DNA from 2 places in the Enterococcus sp. M-BR2 genome. Region 2 is predicted to be linked to the other one. Evidence: riboswitches for the same ligand, from Rfam matches in the RefSeq annotation. Region 2 holds a riboswitch; the other holds the start of a gene.
What was found. Region 2 has a riboswitch for preQ1 ahead of AC1F25_RS08420 (QueT transporter family protein). Riboswitches for the same ligand answer to the same signal wherever they lie in the genome.
Positions count from the first base shown of each region.

Region 1 (8,701 bases), 1.1 Mb from region 2:
CGTTGCGGACGCGAATAAATCCATCTTTCAGATTGATCCGGCTGTTTCGTATCGACTTGATCTCCGTTCCTTGCAAGACCATCCCTGCTTCCATCGTGTCGATGATCGAATAATCATGGCGAGCTTTCTTGTTTTGTGCAATTAGTTTTCCCTCGCCTTTTGGCATAGCTGTTTCCTCCAACTCATTTTATTTTTTCTTTTTCTTCTTTTTGACACCTTTGTAAAATGGCTTTTTCCCTTTTTTCTTACCGAACGTTTGCTTACTATCACTATATCGTTTGTTCTTCTTGCCATTTTTTTCTGAGCGTTTGCCTGCTTGTTTTCCTTCTCGTTTTCCAGATTTTCCATTGCGTGCTTTTGGACGTTCCAACGCAGTGACCTCTTCTGCGGAAACGAGTTCAAAATCCACTGCTCGTTCATCTGGATCAGCTTTGACTACTTTTACGCGCACTTTTTGTCCGATTTTAAAAGTCAGACCAGTTCTTTCACCTACAAGCGCTAAATGATTTTCAATAAAATGGAAATAGTCTTGTTTCAATTCATTGATATGGATCAATCCTTCTACTGTATTCGGTAGTTCGATAAACAGTCCGAATTTCACAACAGAGCTGATGATCCCGTCGAATTCTTCTCCCACTTTGTCCATCATGAATTCTGCTTTCTTCATCGCATCTACTTCACGTTCTGTTTCTACTGCGCGACGCTCCATCTTAGAACTATGATCCGCGATTTCAGGAAGTTCCTCAGCCCATAAACTTTGATTGCTTTCACTTTTATCTTGGCTATAAGAACGGATCAGCCGATGGACGATCAAATCGGGATAGCGTCGAATAGGAGATGTAAAATGTGTGTAGTAATCTGCTGCTAAGCCATAATGCCCAAAATTGTCTTCTGAATAGCGTGCTTGTTGCATACTTCTTAGCAACATAGTATTGATAACTGCCGCTTCTGGTTTATCTTCTACTCCTTCGATCACATGCTGTAAATCTTTCGGTGTGATCGTTCCTTTCGTTCCTCGTACCAGAATGCCCAAAGCTGAAGCAAAATCAAAGAAGCGCTGCATTTTTTCTTCTTTTGGCTGTTCATGGATTCGATAAATAAACGGAAGATTTAATTTATTATAATGTTCAGCTACCGTTTCGTTGGCGGCAAGCATAAAGGATTCGATCAAGCGTTCACCTATCCCTCTGCTTCTTAGCTGGATATCATTTGGGTGTCCTTCAGCATCAACAAGGATCTTCGCTTCCCGATCCTCAAAAGAAATCGCTCCACGTTTGATTCGCATCGTTTCAAGGATTCGATGCAATTCACCCATTTTTTGGAACATAGGCACGAGCTGAGCATAACGTTGCATCGTTTCTTCATCTTGATCTTCTAAGATTTGATTGACAGCTGTGTAGGTCATCCGTTCTGTTGTTTGGATCACACTTGGAAAAATCTCATGAGAGACAACTTGTCCATTTGGATCGATCTCCATTTCACAACTCATGGTGAGTCGTGGAACATGGGGATTCAATGAACAGATACCATTGGATAAACGTTGTGGGATCATCGGAATCACTCGATCGGTCAAATAGACACTTGTTCCTCTTTCGTATGCTTCTCTGTCCAGTTGACTGCCTTGCGTCACATAGTAAGATACATCTGCAATGTGTACTCCAAGAAAATAATTACCATTTTCTAATTTTTTGACCGTCACTGCATCATCTAGATCTTTTGCATCTTCTCCATCAATCGTAACGATGAGCTGATCTCTTAAATCTCTGCGTCCAACAATATCCTTTTCGCTGATCTGGTCTGGAACTTCATCTGCCTCAGACAACACATCATCAGGAAATTTTGTAGGGATACCGTTAGCCACGACAATCGAGAGGATATCCATGCCAGGGTCATTCTTATGACCAATCACTTGCTTGATTATCCCTTCTAAACTAGTCGCATACCCTTTTTCAGGGTAATGGGTCAGTTCGATCAATACAATACTTCCGTCAACTGGACGAACTCCCTCTGCCGCAGCATACACTTTGAATTGGTTAAGCTTTCTATCTTTCGGGATGACCACACCATAAAGATCCGTTTCCTGTATCTCTTCGTCTGAATAAGCAACAAATTCTCCGGCTAACTGAGTAGTCGCTCGGTCTCGAATCTCCACTACTTTTCCCTCTGCTCCGCGATCCATATCTGTATTTGCTCGCTTCATGATATCAATTGCTACGGTATCCCCATCCATTGCAAAGCCAGTCGCTTCTTTCGGGATATAGATATCATCTTCTTCGGGATCAATCGTTACAAATCCAAATCCTCGTTCATTTGCCCGAAATGTCCCTTCGACCAAGATCGGTTTTAAAGGAAGTTTGACTTTTCCTTTTTTATTGAAAACGATACTCTGTTCTCTTTCCATTTGAGCAATCGTTTGTACTAGTAATTTAAAATCATCGCTTTTTTGAAAGCCTAGACCTTCAGCGATTTCTTCCATAGAAAAACTACGTTTGCGACTGCTTTCCATGAAAAAGAGAATTTTCTCTTTTATTGTTTCTTTTGTCATATTTATTCCTCATTCCAAGGTAATTTTTCTAAAAATTCCAACACGTCTTTTTCTAATTCGCGTCTTGCTGTGCCAACTGTAATCACATGACCGCTTTCAGGATACCATTGAAGTGTCACCCGTTGGCGGCTCAATTTGCGTGCCGTTTCAAATACACCATTTGGGTCGATCATTTCATCTTTCCCAGCTTGAGCTAAAAATATTGGCTGTTGGATATCTGATAGTCTACTTTCTGCGATTGCTGCTTGGTCTTGTATATCCATTAATTGATGTTCAGCTAACGAGCGGTAAGACACAGCTTTTTCATTGATTTCTTTTTCTGATTTGCCTGCTATCTTCAGCACTTGACGTACATATTTTTCAAAATTTTCAGGCACGTTTGTTTCTACAGGAGACAGGGGCGAACAGAAAAAACCGCCGCCAATTACTGATTCTTCTTCTAGTGCCCGTACAGCAAAGATGCCACCCATCGATAATCCCAATACGGCAATATCAGAAAACTGTTCAGACTGTAAAAAATGGATAGCTTTTTTAGTATCTGCCCACCAGCTTTCTGCTTTTTCTTGCAAGATATCATATGGCTCCATCGTTCCATGTCCTTTAAATAGCGGCGCATAGACTGTATAATCTGCTTTTTCTAAAAACCGTGCGAGCATCCGGACATCATTTGGACTTCCTGAGTACGCATGAAGCAGCAAAACTGCTCGTTTTCCATGTTTTGCATAAAGGGGTTTTGGTAATTGTTTCACTCGTTTCACCTCTTTCGCCTCATTTTACCATAGTTTCTTTCATAACTTCTTCTTAAGCGTTCTCTTTGCAATAAAAAAAGCCGCCCGCCGTTGTGCGAGAGGCTTATTCGACTACTTCGAAGATAAAAATGCTAGGACAAATAATAAGATCATCCAGACAGCTCCCATGACTGCAGTTGATCGCTGCATGACAGCTTCAAAGCCGCGAGCTTTTTGTTTGCCGAATAGTTGATCCGCACCGCCGGTAAATGCACTCGCTGCACTATTTTGCTTGCTTGGCTGCATCATAATCGCAATGACCATAACAATCGATAAAACGATCACGATTCCCAAAATTAAATTATACATATAGCAGCCTCCTTCCCAAAAGATATCGTCTCTTTAACTTTATCATAGATAAAACTCCGTGACAACTCTATATAAATGGAAAAACAGCTGAAAGTGCAAATCTTTCAGCTGTTATTATTATGATTGGCGTAAGACGTCATGATACTCTGGTTTCTTCTCAAACTCTTTTTTTGCGTAAGGGCATAAAGGGATGATCTTTTTCCCCTCTCGTCTTGCTAGTTCTACTCCAGTATACACTAGCTTTTCAGCTAATTTTTGACCACGATATGCTGGATCGACAAATGTATGGTCAATGATCATGATGTCTGGCCCCGCATCCGACCATGTCATTTCTCCGATTTCTTGTTGCTCATCATTGAATAAAGCAAGACGATTTTTTTCCTCTTTGATTTCCATATGCCGCACTCCTCAAATAACTGATATTTTTTTATTCCTACCTTATTTTAACAGTCTCATGGTCTATAAACAATTATTTATCCTCGGATTGCTTACAAAAAGGAAGAGAAAATCAATCCATCGTTATTCTTTGTTCAATAAATGAAAAAATCACTGTCCAATAGGTTTTCGGATCTTTCATCGATGCTTCCAAATGTTCTGCTTCTGGAACAAGCAGTAATGCTTTATCCCCTGCCGTAGCGTTTTGAATCGTGTATGCTGCTTCTGTAGGAACAAAATGATCTCTTTCACCATGGATGACTAACAAAGGCAAATGGTTACTACCAAGCTGTCTTGTAGCTGATGCTTGCTTTAAAGAATAACCTGCGTATTTCTGAGCATAGTGATTCGCATATCTCATGATCATTTTTTTAGGAAAGACCGTGATTTTACTTAACATGTACCGAAATTCCGCATAAACAGAAACATATCCGCTGTCTAAGATAAATCCTTTGACTGCAGATGGAAGCTTTTCACCACTTGCCATCATAATTGTAGAAGCGCCCATTGAACCCCCGTGCAAAATAATGGATGCATCTGGTTGTTCATCTAAGATGAGTTGGATCCATGCAATTAAATCTAGCCGGTCTAGCCATCCCATTCCGATGATTTCTCCTTCACTTTCTCCATGCGCACGTAAATCGGGTATAAGAACGTTGAATCCTTTCTCTGCATATCTTTTACCTATATGAGACATATCTCTTTTCCCTGTACTTCGATAATCATGTACACAAATGACCCATTTATTCTGCTGAGTTGGTTGGAGGAACATCTGTCCAGCTAGTTTCAACCCGTCATAACTTTTGATCGTTTTCGGTATTCCTTGTTCCCAGAAGCTTTCACATTCTTCTTCTAATTTTTGCCGCTTTTTTTCTACTGACGTGACTGCAGCAGGATCCATCAAGCGGTGCCCAGTGTCTTCATACCAGTCATAGCCTCTCTGTACTCCCGCTCTTACTAATTTCTTTGCATAAAAATAAGAAAGAAAATGGTAACTGATTCCTATAATTATCAGAATAAGAATGAAATAAAAAATAACCATCGTACACCCGCCGCTTTCTGCCAAACTATAATCTATTTATTATACAATATACCGATCAATAGGATTCTTTTTCTTCGGCACACGTAAATTCCATTTCCTTTTCATTGTATCATTTACTTAAAGTTCTTCTCAATAGATTTACTTGTAAGAGAGCATTTACATTCACAATAAAAGCCAGTATACTAATTTCGTGCATTATAAACAAGACGCTCGTCTTGGACTGGTTCGGAAACTTCCCAGAATAAAAAACTAAGTATCTCTAAAGAAAGGAGATTGGAAATAATGCGAAAAGTAATTATTGATTGCGATCCAGGGATCGACGACACTTTAGCTTTATCACTAGCTGTCAAATCCCCTGATATCGAAGTAGTTGCTATTACCGTCGTTTGTGGGAATGTCCCTGTAGATATCGGTACGCAGAATGTGCTGAAATGTTTGGAACGCTGTGATCGTTTAGATATCCCTGTTTATCAAGGAATGGGAAAACCTTTGAAGCAACCTTTCATTAGTGCGCAAGACACTCATGGGTTGGATGGATTAGGGGACACAAATTTCCCGATGGTCTTAGCCAAACAGGCAGAATCGCTCCATGCAGTTGATTTTCTGACTGATTATTTCAAAGAAAAAACAGATACATCAGTCATTGCTTTGGGGCCTTTGACCAATATCGCTTCTGCTTTGAAAAACAACCCATCTGTTGGGAAACATATGGATCGTTTTGTCTCAATGGGCGGAACTTACAAAGTCCATGGTAACTGTTCACCAGTTGCTGAATACAATTACTGGTGTGATCCTGAAGCAGCTTCTTATGTATTCGAAAAGCTCAAACAACCGATAGAAATGGTTGGGTTAGATGTGACAAGAGAAATCGTCTTGACACCGACTATCCTTGAATATTGCTGCCAAATGAATCCTGAAGAGGGAGAGTATCTAAAAGCGATCACTCGTTTTTATTTTGACTTTCACTGGAAACAAGAAAGAATCTTAGGATGTGTCATCAATGATCCGTTAGCTGTTGCTTATTTTATCGATGAGTCCATCTGTGAAGGCTTTAAAAGCTTCACTGCTGTAGAAACTCAAGGAATAAGTCGCGGACAAACATTGGTTGATCGTTATGAATTTTGGCAGAAATCTGCTAACAGTAAAATTATGATAAAAGTAGATACTCGTCTTTTTTTCCAAAAGTTTTTAACCGTTCTTTTAAATGCACAAGAAGAAACGATTATGAAAGATTTGGAAAGGTTAAAGATGGGTTAACAAAATGAATAAAAACAAGATGGCAACTCGCGTACTTACAATGATGGCTTTGTGTATTGGGATCAATTATGTTGGAGGAACGATTGCTTTATGGCTTCGTTTGCCAATCTATCTAGACTCTATTGGAACGATTTTTGCTGGCGCGTTACTTGGTCCCATACCAGGAATGTTGACAGGACTATCCAGCGGTGTATTAAGTGGGGTGACTACAGATATTTTTTCACTGTATTATTCACCGATCCAAATCCTCACAGGTTTGTTGGCTGGATTGATTTTACCAAGGTATCTCGACAAAGATAAAAAACGTTTGAAACTCTTATTACTCGCTTTGATTTTGTCTGTACCTGGAACGATCGTCTCTTCGATCATTACCGTTCAGTTATTTGGCGGAATCACTTCCTCAGGGTCTAGCATGATCGTCCAATTATTACATGGGTTAGGTTTCGATCAAACCATCAGTGTGATCTTGGTACAGGCAGGCACAGACTACCTTGACCGTCTGCTATCTGTCGTCGTTGTTTCATTAGTCATCACTATGTTGCCGCAGCGCTTGATATATTCCAAGAGAAAAATAGGATGAACAAACAGAGCCAGATGAGCAAAAAGTTGCTCATCTGGCTCTGTTTTTCATCTATTAAAAAACTTACGCTAAGTAGGATAAAATAATAGCTTGATATTTTTCGATCATATCTAAATAATTATCGAGCTCGACATACTCATCTATTTGATGAGGCAAAGTAACGACACCAGGTCCAAAGACGACAAAGTCAAAGGAGTGGTCAGCTTTCGTAAATTCGGCTGCATCTGTGGTTGCTGCCGCTCCAACTAAAGGTAATGGCTGACTGAATTGTTGCTGAATGCAATGAATCAAAGGAGAATCTGGATCAGCTTTGACAGGTATTTTGTTGTAATCGATCGTCAATTCCAAATGGTAGTCTGTCTCTTGATTCAATTTCTTGACGATTGATTGCAGTAATGCAATGATTTTATCATTTGGATATTCAGGAATCGATCGGATGTTCCCTTGAAGCTGCGCGAGGCTCGGAATGCTGTTTACTTGATTTCCGCCACTAATCAACGTGACATTATGGATTGTTTTTCCTAAGACGGGATTCTCGATTGTTTCAGCGAGGTGATTCATTTCAGCATTTGCTTTCGTAATAAATTCATTTAGATGATTGATCGCATTATAGCCTTGGTCTGGCATAGAGCTATGCGCTTCTTTTCCGTGCGAGATGACCGTATAGTTGATTTATCCCATGTGTGTATACATCAAACTGTAATTAGTTGGCTCTCCGATGATCAAGGCATCTAAGTCATCCACATAACCAGCTTTCGTGAGCTGTTCCCCACCTAATTCACCCACTTCTTCTCCGACAGTGGCTAATAATTTGACTGTTCCGTTAAATGGTTTTCCTGACTCTTTGAGTTCGATCATGGCAATCACCATTGCCGCCAAGCCACTCTTCATATCTGTAGCACCACGTCCGTACAAACGATTCCCATGGATTTCTGCTGCAAAGGGCGCATAGGTCCAAGACGATTCATTCCCCGCCGCCACGACATCCATATGACCAGATAGGCCTAACACTTTTCCTGATTGCCCTTTTTGGAATTGAGCAATCAGATTATCTCTACCATTACTGTAAGAAACGAGTTCTCCTATTATGCCATGTTTTTCCAAAAGCTTATTCAAATAAGCTGCTACTTCGCCTTCGTTTCCATTCACTGATTTTATTCGGATAATCTCTTGTAAAATCGCAATTTTTTCTTCTTTTTTCATCTAATCTTCTCCTTGCCGTTTCTTTTTATTGTATTGGAGTACGCCTAGATTTTCAAATAAGAGAGGCCACAGAAAAAAAGGGCGTGACAAAAGCAGCGTCACATTCCCCTTTTCCAAGTAAATGGCGTTCAAAATCTTGCCTCTACGCTAGTAAATCCAACCAAGTAAAAAAACAAGAGAAGCTACTTTGTTGAACTGTTCTTCTGTAGTCAAATCATTTTATTCCTCATCATTGAAAATAAGAGTATCACATGATCTATAATTACCCCTCCTTACGTAATAACCACGTAGCCAATTATTTTCTTCAAGAGAGTAGTCATACTCATATTCATACAAACTACTCCTTACCATGAAAAAAATACTGACACCGCCTCTACCACTTTTCGTATCTTTCACCACTCTTGAAATAAAAATATCATAATCGGTTAATTGGTATTCCTCCTCTAATAATTGATACAGTGCTCGTGTAGCTATATGTTTCTTGATTGGAAATTGATAGAGCCATGTACCCCCTAACAGTAAACCTATCGAAATAAAAATCT
Region 1 covers NZ_CM152743.1:303,381-312,081, reverse strand. Annotated here, with positions in the region: gene smpB (SsrA-binding protein SmpB) at 1-166, opposite strand, end outside; gene rnr (ribonuclease R) at 188-2,545, opposite strand; gene AC1F25_RS01460 (alpha/beta hydrolase) at 2,548-3,303, opposite strand; gene secG (preprotein translocase subunit SecG) at 3,406-3,642, opposite strand; gene AC1F25_RS01450 (GNAT family N-acetyltransferase) at 3,760-4,038, opposite strand; gene AC1F25_RS01445 (alpha/beta hydrolase) at 4,151-5,119, opposite strand; PreQ1 riboswitch class I at 5,334-5,378, shown strand; gene AC1F25_RS01440 (nucleoside hydrolase) at 5,402-6,376, shown strand; gene AC1F25_RS01435 (ECF transporter S component) at 6,381-6,956, shown strand; partial or broken gene AC1F25_RS01430 (ArgE/DapE family deacylase) at 7,020-8,159, opposite strand; gene AC1F25_RS01425 (hypothetical protein) at 8,379-8,701, opposite strand, start outside.
Region 1: linked by a shared signal. The riboswitch ahead of AC1F25_RS01440 (nucleoside hydrolase) and the one ahead of AC1F25_RS08420 (QueT transporter family protein) in region 2 are both predicted to bind preQ1.

Region 2 (8,701 bases):
TCGCAACTTTATTTTTGTTTGGTTCACCTGAACCTTTTTCGATTTTAGCTGCTTTTTTCAATAGAACAGCAGCTGGTGGTGTTTTTGTAACGAATGTGAATGAACGGTCTTCGTATACAGAAATAACAACCGGAATGATCAAACCTGCTTGATCAGCTGTACGAGCGTTGAATTCTTTTGTGAATCCCATGATATTGATACCCGCTTGACCTAGTGCAGGACCTACTGGTGGAGCTGGAGTTGCTTTCCCTGCAGGAATTTGCAATTTAACGATTTTTTCTACTTTCTTTGCCACGAGACATACCTCCTTAAGTCCGTGATGTGGTTAATTGGAGATGCATATTTCTCCTCCCACGTTTTATCTGATCTGAAAAAATCCAGACAAATAATGTGCAAAACAATGCACACTGGTACAGTATAGCAAATTTATTTGTTTTTTCAAGATTTTTTTCTGCTATTTTTACATTTTGCTTGAATAAACGCTAAATTTATTCTAAAAAAACAACAATTTTTCGTTCCCATTTCTTCTTTTATGTTACACTTGCGCTAGCATGGTTCAACAGATGAAAGCAAACAATAACACGGTTTTTTAGACCCTTGTACAAAGATTCCTACATAACAAAATGAGGTGGAGAAAATGAAAGATTTAAGGTATAGAAGTGTCTTTGATATTATTGGACCTGTGATGATTGGTCCAAGTAGCTCCCACACAGCCGGAGCAGCTAGAATTGGGAAGATCATACGCAGTATATTTGGCGAGCAACCTGATTCTGTAGATATTTATCTATATGAATCATTTGCAAAAACCTATCGAGGTCACGGAACAGACATTGCATTAGTTGGTGGTCTATTAGGAATGGAACCTGATGATGAACGTTTAGCTGATTCTTTGAAATTGGCATATGAGGCTGGCATGGAAGTCTTGTTTGTTCCTAAGAGTGAAAAAGCCGAACATCCGAATTCTGTAAAGATGCTTCTAAAAAAAGGAACACGAAAGCTTTCAGTTACTGGCATTTCGATTGGCGGTGGCAATATCCAGATTTCTGAATTGAATGGATTCAAAATTTCTTTAAGCATGGGAACACCTACCTTGATCGTTGTTCACCAAGATGTTCCAGGGATGATCGCTAAAGTGACTGGTATACTTTCTGAAACCAATACGAATATCGGTACTATGACAGTGACACGGGAATCAAAAGGCGAAAGCGCCATCATGATCATTGAAGTAGATAATCCTCAAGTTGAAGAAACAGTAAGAAGACTCAAACATCTGCCAAATATCGACAGCGTAAACTATTTCGATTAAGGAGCTGAAAAAATGTTTTTATCGATTGAAGAATTAGTAGACCAAGCGAAAGCTTATTCAAGTGTAGCAGAATTGATGATTGCAGTTGAAATGGAAATGAGCGGCCGTTCCCGTAGTCAGATCATTGCGATTATGGAAAAAAATCTTTCAGTAATGGAACAATCGATCAACGAGGGAAAAGAAGGTGTCACCTCCGTCACAGGGATTACCGGTGGCGATGCAAAAAAATTAGATGATTATTTGAACGAAGCAGATTTTTTGAGCGGAGAAACGATCTTAAAGGCTGTACGCAATGCTGTAGCTGTTAACGAAGTCAATGCAAAAATGGGATTGATTTGTGCTACGCCGACTGCTGGAAGTGCGGGGGTTGTTCCTGGTGTGTTAATGGCTGTCCGAGATCGGCTTGGTTTGTCACATGAACAGCAATTGGAATTCTTGTTTACTGCTGGCGCTTTCGGGTTAGTAATCGCGAACAACGCTTCTATTAGTGGCGCAGAAGGGGGTTGTCAAGCAGAAGTTGGTTCTGCAAGTGCAATGGCGGCGGCGGCTTTGGTTTGTGCAAAAAACGGGACTCCTCATCAAGCAGCTCAAGCAGTAGCCATCACATTGAAAAATATGATGGGACTGATTTGCGATCCTGTTGCAGGTTTAGTTGAAGTACCTTGTGTCAAACGTAATGCTTTAGGGTCCTCTCAAGCTTTCATCTCTGCTGACATGGCATTAGCGGGTATCGAAAGTGTCATTCCACCGGATGAAGTCGTTGCTGCGATGTATCAAGTCGGACGACAAATGCCATCGATTTTCAAAGAGACAGCAGAAGGCGGCTTAGCTGTTACGCCAACTGCTAAGCGACTTACAGAAGAGATTTTAAATAAGAGGTCGTAAAAAAGCTGCCTAGTTTCGAGTATTAAGAGATTAGTTATTTCTATCACAAAAAAACGAAGAGACGCACAGTTAGGCCTCTCTTCGTTTTTTTTATTAATCCATCAATTTCGTATTTTTTACTTCATCAATCGATTTTGTTCCTGCAAGTTGCATCGTGATCGACAATTCTTTGTTCAGGTGTTCAAAAACAGAGGTTACTCCTTCTGCCCCACCTAGATTCAATCCATAGATTACTGGTCGGCCAATCGCAACTAAGTCAGCACCACTTGCCAAAGCTTTAAAGACATGTTCTCCTCGACGGACGCCAGAGTCGAAAATCACTGGTACACGTTTATTGACTACTTCGGCAATTTTTGGCAATACTTCAAAGGAAGCAGGACCTCCATCTAATTGTCGTCCCCCATGATTAGATACCCAGATACCATCTGCCCCTGCAGAGATAGCGATGACTGCATCTTCTGGCGATTGTATTCCTTTTACGATGACTGGAAGATTGGTGATTTCTTTGATTGTTTTGATGTCATCTGGTGTCAAGCCTTGTTTTGCAGCTGCATAGATTTCTGCAATTCCTTTTCCTTCGCCATTCCCACTTGCACTTTGTTCGCTATAAGCAGCTAAATTAGGCATTGGTAATGGAAATTGGAATTGATTGATCACATCTTCTTCGCGGTAACCACCGAGCGTTGAATCTGCCGTTAAAATGATGGCTTTAGCCCCTGCTTCTACTGCTTTGTTCAAAATGAACTCATTGAACCCATCGTCTTTACTCATATATAATTGGAAAAACTGCGGTGCACCTGGCGCTGCATCTGCTGCATCTTTGATTGTCGTATTCGCATAAGTGCTGATGGAAAAGATTGATCCAGCAGCAGCTACCCCTTTAGCTGTATCAGCTTCCCCTTTTTCATGCGCCAATCCTTGGGCCGCTGATGGCGCTTGGATAATCGGTGTGTCTAATTCAATTCCAAAAACTGATGTATGCAAATCTGCTGAGTCGATTCCGCGTAATATCCGTGCCATGATTTTTTTTGCATTAAAAGAAGTCGTATTTTCTTTCATCGTCCACTCATCTTCAGAACCACCGCGAATATAGCCAAAAGCTCCTGCTTCCATTCGCTCTTTTACACGACCTTCTAGTGAAGCAATGTTTACAATATCGATTGGATGTTCTTCATTACTTGTATGATAAGTCATAGTAGATCCTTCTTTCATCTTCTTGATTACATGTAAATCATACTATTCTTACAAAAAGTAAGCAAACATTTACTCTCGGATCCTTTTCTTGCTATTCATTCCAAACAAATCGACTAACAAGCTGATCTACTTCTTGGTTTTCATGAAGCATACTATGAGCGGCATTTTCGCCTTTTACTATTTTTTCTTCTACTTCATTTCCGTGTTGTTTCAACAACACATAGACAGCTAATGCACTGTTTAACGGTACTGTCCCATCACTCAAGTCTGCTTCGTCCAATTGTCCGGCAATCAGGAAAAATCGAGTAGTTGTAGGCATATTTCCGATTATTTGCTGATAATCTTGATAGCGGCTAGAAACAACAGCAGGACCCATTGCTAACTCCTCTGTCAGAGATTGCCCACTGTCATCGACAAAATCATTAAAAGGTGCACCAATTGCCGTAAATGTCTGAACTTGCGGCAATGACGTATCCTGTCCATATGTTCCTAAATAGCGTAACGCGCTAACTCCTCCCATTGAATGTCCCACGATGTTGACTTTGTCTATGCTATAGTTTTCTTTCAGATACAAAAGACAAGATTTGATCCATTCTGCTTGATTCCACTCGTTGTTTTTATTATCTGCAAACAATACTTGGACCATCGGATTGTCTGCTTTTCCAGATAAGTCTCCTTCTGCTTGTATTTGTCCATCGGCTTCTACTATTAGAACCAATTCTTTTACTGCTTTTTGATTTTTTTCCAAACGTTGCAACATCCCTTTAAAGGAATTTTCTGTCCCGCTGTAGCCATGGAAAAAAAGTGTTGGAATAGTGGTTTTTTCTATCACTTTACTGGATTCTACCGTTTTTTCTTTATCAGAAACTGCAGTAGTCTTCGTCGTCTGGCAACCACTTATCGCAAACAAGCTGATAAGCACTAAAGCTGCTGTAGCCGCATGTTTGCATACATTTTTGATTCGATTTGTCATTCGCCTCTTCCTTTCCATATAGAAAAAAGAAAGACTTGAAAGGTCAATCGTATGATCGACATTTCAAGTCTCTTTATTAATCGATTTTATCTACTTGATCGAAATCAAGTTCTGTACTTGTTTCACGACCAAACATATCGATGTTGACTTTCAATTTTTCTTTTTCTCCGTCAACTTCTGTTACTTGTCCTTCTAATCCCGCAAATGCGCCTTCGATGATTTTCACAACTTCGCCAACTTCTACTTCTAAATCATTTTGTCGTAGACTCATGCCGATAGAACGCAAGATATGATTGACTTCTTCTGGAAGTAGTGGTGCTGGTTTGCTTCCAGCTCCGTGTGAACCAACGAATCCTGTCACGCCTGGTGTGTTACGGACAACATACCAGGAAGCGTCTGTCATGATCATTTCAACAAGAACATATCCTGGAAATGTTTTATGAACGATTTCTTTCTCTTTCCCATTTTTGACTTCTGTTTCTTTTTCTTCAGGAACAACGACACGGAAAATAAAGTCGGCCATTTTCATACTTTGCGCACGAGATTCGATATTTGCTTTTACTTTGTTTTCATATCCTGAATATGTATGCAAGACATACCAGTTTTTTTCAAAAGATTCCATTGAAGGCTCCTCATTTCATTGTAAAATAAAAAAACCTCAGTACACCCGAAGTTTTTCTTTCGCTTCATTATAGCACTAAAAGCACGTTGTGGCTAGCGAGTTATTTTAAGATCCAGCCAAATAAACTTTGGATTGCTGTATCCATTACGTAAAACATCAACCCGAAAAGAATAGAAGTTTCGATAACTACCAACGTATCTTTACGAAGTTGTTTTCTGTTTGGCCAAGTTACTTGTTTGATTTCATCTTTTACGCTTTTTAGAAATTTCATGAGACACCCTCCTTTGCTGTTTATTTCGTTTCTTTATGTAATGTATATTGATTACAATATTTACAAAATTTGTTGATTTCTAAACGTTCACCGCTTTTTCCTTCACTGACTGATTTTGTGTAGTTACGAGACCCACAAACGGAACAAGCGAGTGCTGCTTTTTTCTTTGCCATTTACTTCTGCCCCCTTGCTGAGAATCAGACTTATACTTAATAACAGTATCACGTAACTTTTTACTTGTCAATTTGTGAAATAAACTATCTATTGTTTTAGATAAAATTATGATATGATTAATTTGAAATTAAGCTAAAATGAGACAATTGGAGGTATAGCGATGCTATTAAAAACACTTGTATATAAGAAAAAAGATCTGACAACCGTTACAGAGACTAGTACATTAGAAGAAGCATTAAAAATTTTAGAAACTTCCGGATACCGTTGTGTACCGATCTTAGATTCTTCAGGGAATATTTTCCGTGGAAATATTTACAAAATGCACATCTATCGTCATAAAGCAAACGGCGGTGATATGAAGCTTCCTGTCACTCATCTTTTGAAAAATGCCACAAAGTTCATTTATCTGGATACTTCTTTCTTCAAAGTATTCTTTACGATCAAAGAGCTTCCTTATATTGCTGTCCTTGACAGTGAAAATCATTTTTATGGTATTTTGACACATAGCACATTACTTAATATGCTCTCTCAATCTTGGAGCGTAGAACAAGGAAGCTATGTGCTGACAATTGCTTCTACAGGAAAGCAAGGAGATCTGGCTGCTATCGCAAAAATCATTTCAAAATACAGTAGCATTGCCAGCTGCATTACTCTTGATATTGAAAAAGACGAATACATCCGACGTACATTGATTACGCTGCCGGCGAACACTGAACCGAAAGTATGTGAAACGATCATCAACCACTTAGAGAAAAAGAATTATAAAGTGGTAGAAATCGAAAATTTGCAAAACCAAGAAGCATAATAAAAATGACAAAAGAAATACAGCTCAGCTGCTTTCTTTTGTCGTTTTTTTACAATTAGACACGCTTTTCAAAATCAAGCGAACGATCTAAATAATACATCAGTGGTGCTGAAACAGCCATGATGATGAACTCGCTTAATGCAAGTGTACCATAGGTTGTCCAAAATGCTTGGCCACCTGTCGGAACTAGCATGTAAGCAATCAATCCCATGCTGATAGTAAAGAAGATCGTGTTCAATACTAAACGCATCTTTACATTTTTCACTTTGTTTTGCAGCAAAGCTGTCAGACCTAAAGAAAGCAATGTTTGGCCACCACCAAAAACCACATCCATGATACCAAATCCAAAGAAGGCATTATAGACGATGACCCCGCCCAAAACTCCCCAAAGTAATTTACGGTTAAAGACAACTAAATGATTCAAACTTTCTGAAATACGAAACTGGATTGGCCCTGAGGATACAGGCGCAACTAAAATAGTTAGCGCTAGATAAAGAGCCATGATGATACCATTGACAACGATTACGGACAACCGTTGTCTGCTTTTCGTTTTTTGCATTTTCTCTCCTCATTTCTCCTAGTTTTTTTAACGCGGGATGGTTGATGAACCGCGATTATGTGAAACAAACAATAATTATAACAGACTTTTCATCTATTTCAATCTGTCTTATCTACTTTTGAAAAAAGTAAACAAGCAAAAATGTAAACGTTTGCTAAAAGTCTCAAAATATGGTATAAGATAAATGTAAGGGGTCATAAGAATTCCCAGTAAAGCAGACGAAGTAGGTTCTGCACAAACAGAATTGTTGTGAAACTTAAATAAATAAAAAAGGATGTGGGAATTTGAGCAACCTCTTACTAGAGAATAGTCTAGCAGGCAGCTGAAGGTCTAAGTGGACATACCGAACCTTGGAACTTCTCCTTACGTAAGTAATGGATGATGCGCTTGCTAGGCTTTTTTGTGTGTTTCGGTCTCCAGACCTTTTTCATTCTCCTAGTCTTCTGCTATAATAACCAAGAATTAATTTTGTAACAGGTGTTTTTTTGTAAAAACAAGTTTCTTTCATTCCAAAAATAGAAAAAACTTGCTAATTATTGGTTAACCAGCAAACAGGATGATTAAAATATCTTGTTTTATTGAATAGCAGGAGGAAAATATGAAATTCCATTATCATTTATTGATCAATCCATCGGCAGGCAGTGGAAACGGCCATAAAGTAGCAGAAAAAATCTTGCCGATATTAAAAAACAAACATGTCAACTATACCCTTCATTACAGTGAATACAAAGGACATGATGCGGAGATTGCTGAAATTCTGGCAAAAGAAACATTAGTACCTTGGACAGAAGAACAGGAAACAATCGAAACTTTCCCTCTTTTGATCATCGTAGGAGGAGACGGAACCTTGCATCAGGTACTTGATACTTTCTATCAGATGGAAGTTGAATTTCCTGTCGCTTATATTCCAGCAGGCTCTGGAAATGATTTTGCTCGAGGAGCGGGACTTCCTAAGAATCCTAAAAAAGCACTTCAGCTGATTTTAGCAGCTCAATCACCAGATAAAGTCCATATAATGGCTTATGAAGAAAAAATAAGTGAAAAAAAAGGAATAGCTGTTAATAATTTTGGTATTGGATTAGACGCAGCTATCGTCCACGCGACAAATCATTCTTCTACAAAAGAACGATTGAACAAATACAACTTAGGTTCTTTTTCGTATTTGTTCTCTATTCTCCGGACTTTATTTACTCAAAAAGGATTTCCAATTCTAGTGGATGCAGGAGGAAAGCAGTTAAGTTTTTCAAATGCATTTTTATGTACAGCAACGAAGCATCCTTTTTTTGGAGGAGGAATCGCAATCGCTCCAACTGCAGATGCGACTAAACCAGTCATTGATTTTGTCATGGTCGAACGAATCAATATTTTTAAAATCATATGGCTTATCCTTTTACTTATGCAGAAAAAACAATTGAAATCGAAATATTTCCATCACTACACAACAAACAGATTACGAATCGTTTCACCAACGCCGCAATATGGTCAAGAAGATGGAGAAGATGTCGCTCCTCGTCCTTTTGATCTGCAATTTTCTACAAAAAACCAGTTATTTTTCAAGTAGTTTCGAGTTTGTAGAAAAATTTTGTGGAAATGCCTGTTCACATTTTTGCAAAAATTTGACTTCATACCAAGAAACTGTCTTTTGAACACCGTTTACCAAGACGGCATGAGCCTACAATTTCACTACAAGTCACCAAGAATAATTTCAAAAAGCGGATGAGGCACAAGTCGTGTCACATCCGCTTTTTAAGTGATCAATATTGCCGACAAATAGCGCATACGTATCGTCAGATTCTTTTATAATGTATACGGTGTAATGTTTTCCATACCAATCATTGGATCTACTAATTTCTGATTAATCGCTTCTGCAGTAAGAACGAACTCCTTGGGAACAGCAGGTTCTATCTCTTCT
Region 2 covers NZ_CM152743.1:1,717,064-1,725,764, forward strand. Annotated here, with positions in the region: gene rplK (50S ribosomal protein L11) at 1-295, opposite strand, end outside; gene sdaAB (L-serine ammonia-lyase, iron-sulfur-dependent subunit beta) at 638-1,306, shown strand; gene sdaAA (L-serine ammonia-lyase, iron-sulfur-dependent, subunit alpha) at 1,319-2,191, shown strand; gene AC1F25_RS08390 (lactate oxidase) at 2,285-3,385, opposite strand; gene AC1F25_RS08395 (alpha/beta fold hydrolase) at 3,477-4,376, opposite strand; gene nusG (transcription termination/antitermination protein NusG) at 4,435-4,980, opposite strand; gene secE (preprotein translocase subunit SecE) at 5,081-5,251, opposite strand; gene rpmG (50S ribosomal protein L33) at 5,272-5,424, opposite strand; gene cbpA (cyclic di-AMP binding protein CbpA) at 5,586-6,230, shown strand; gene AC1F25_RS08420 (QueT transporter family protein) at 6,286-6,789, opposite strand; PreQ1 riboswitch class I at 6,802-6,848, opposite strand; gene AC1F25_RS08425 (diacylglycerol/lipid kinase family protein) at 7,388-8,350, shown strand; gene recD2 (SF1B family DNA helicase RecD2) at 8,587-8,701, opposite strand, start outside.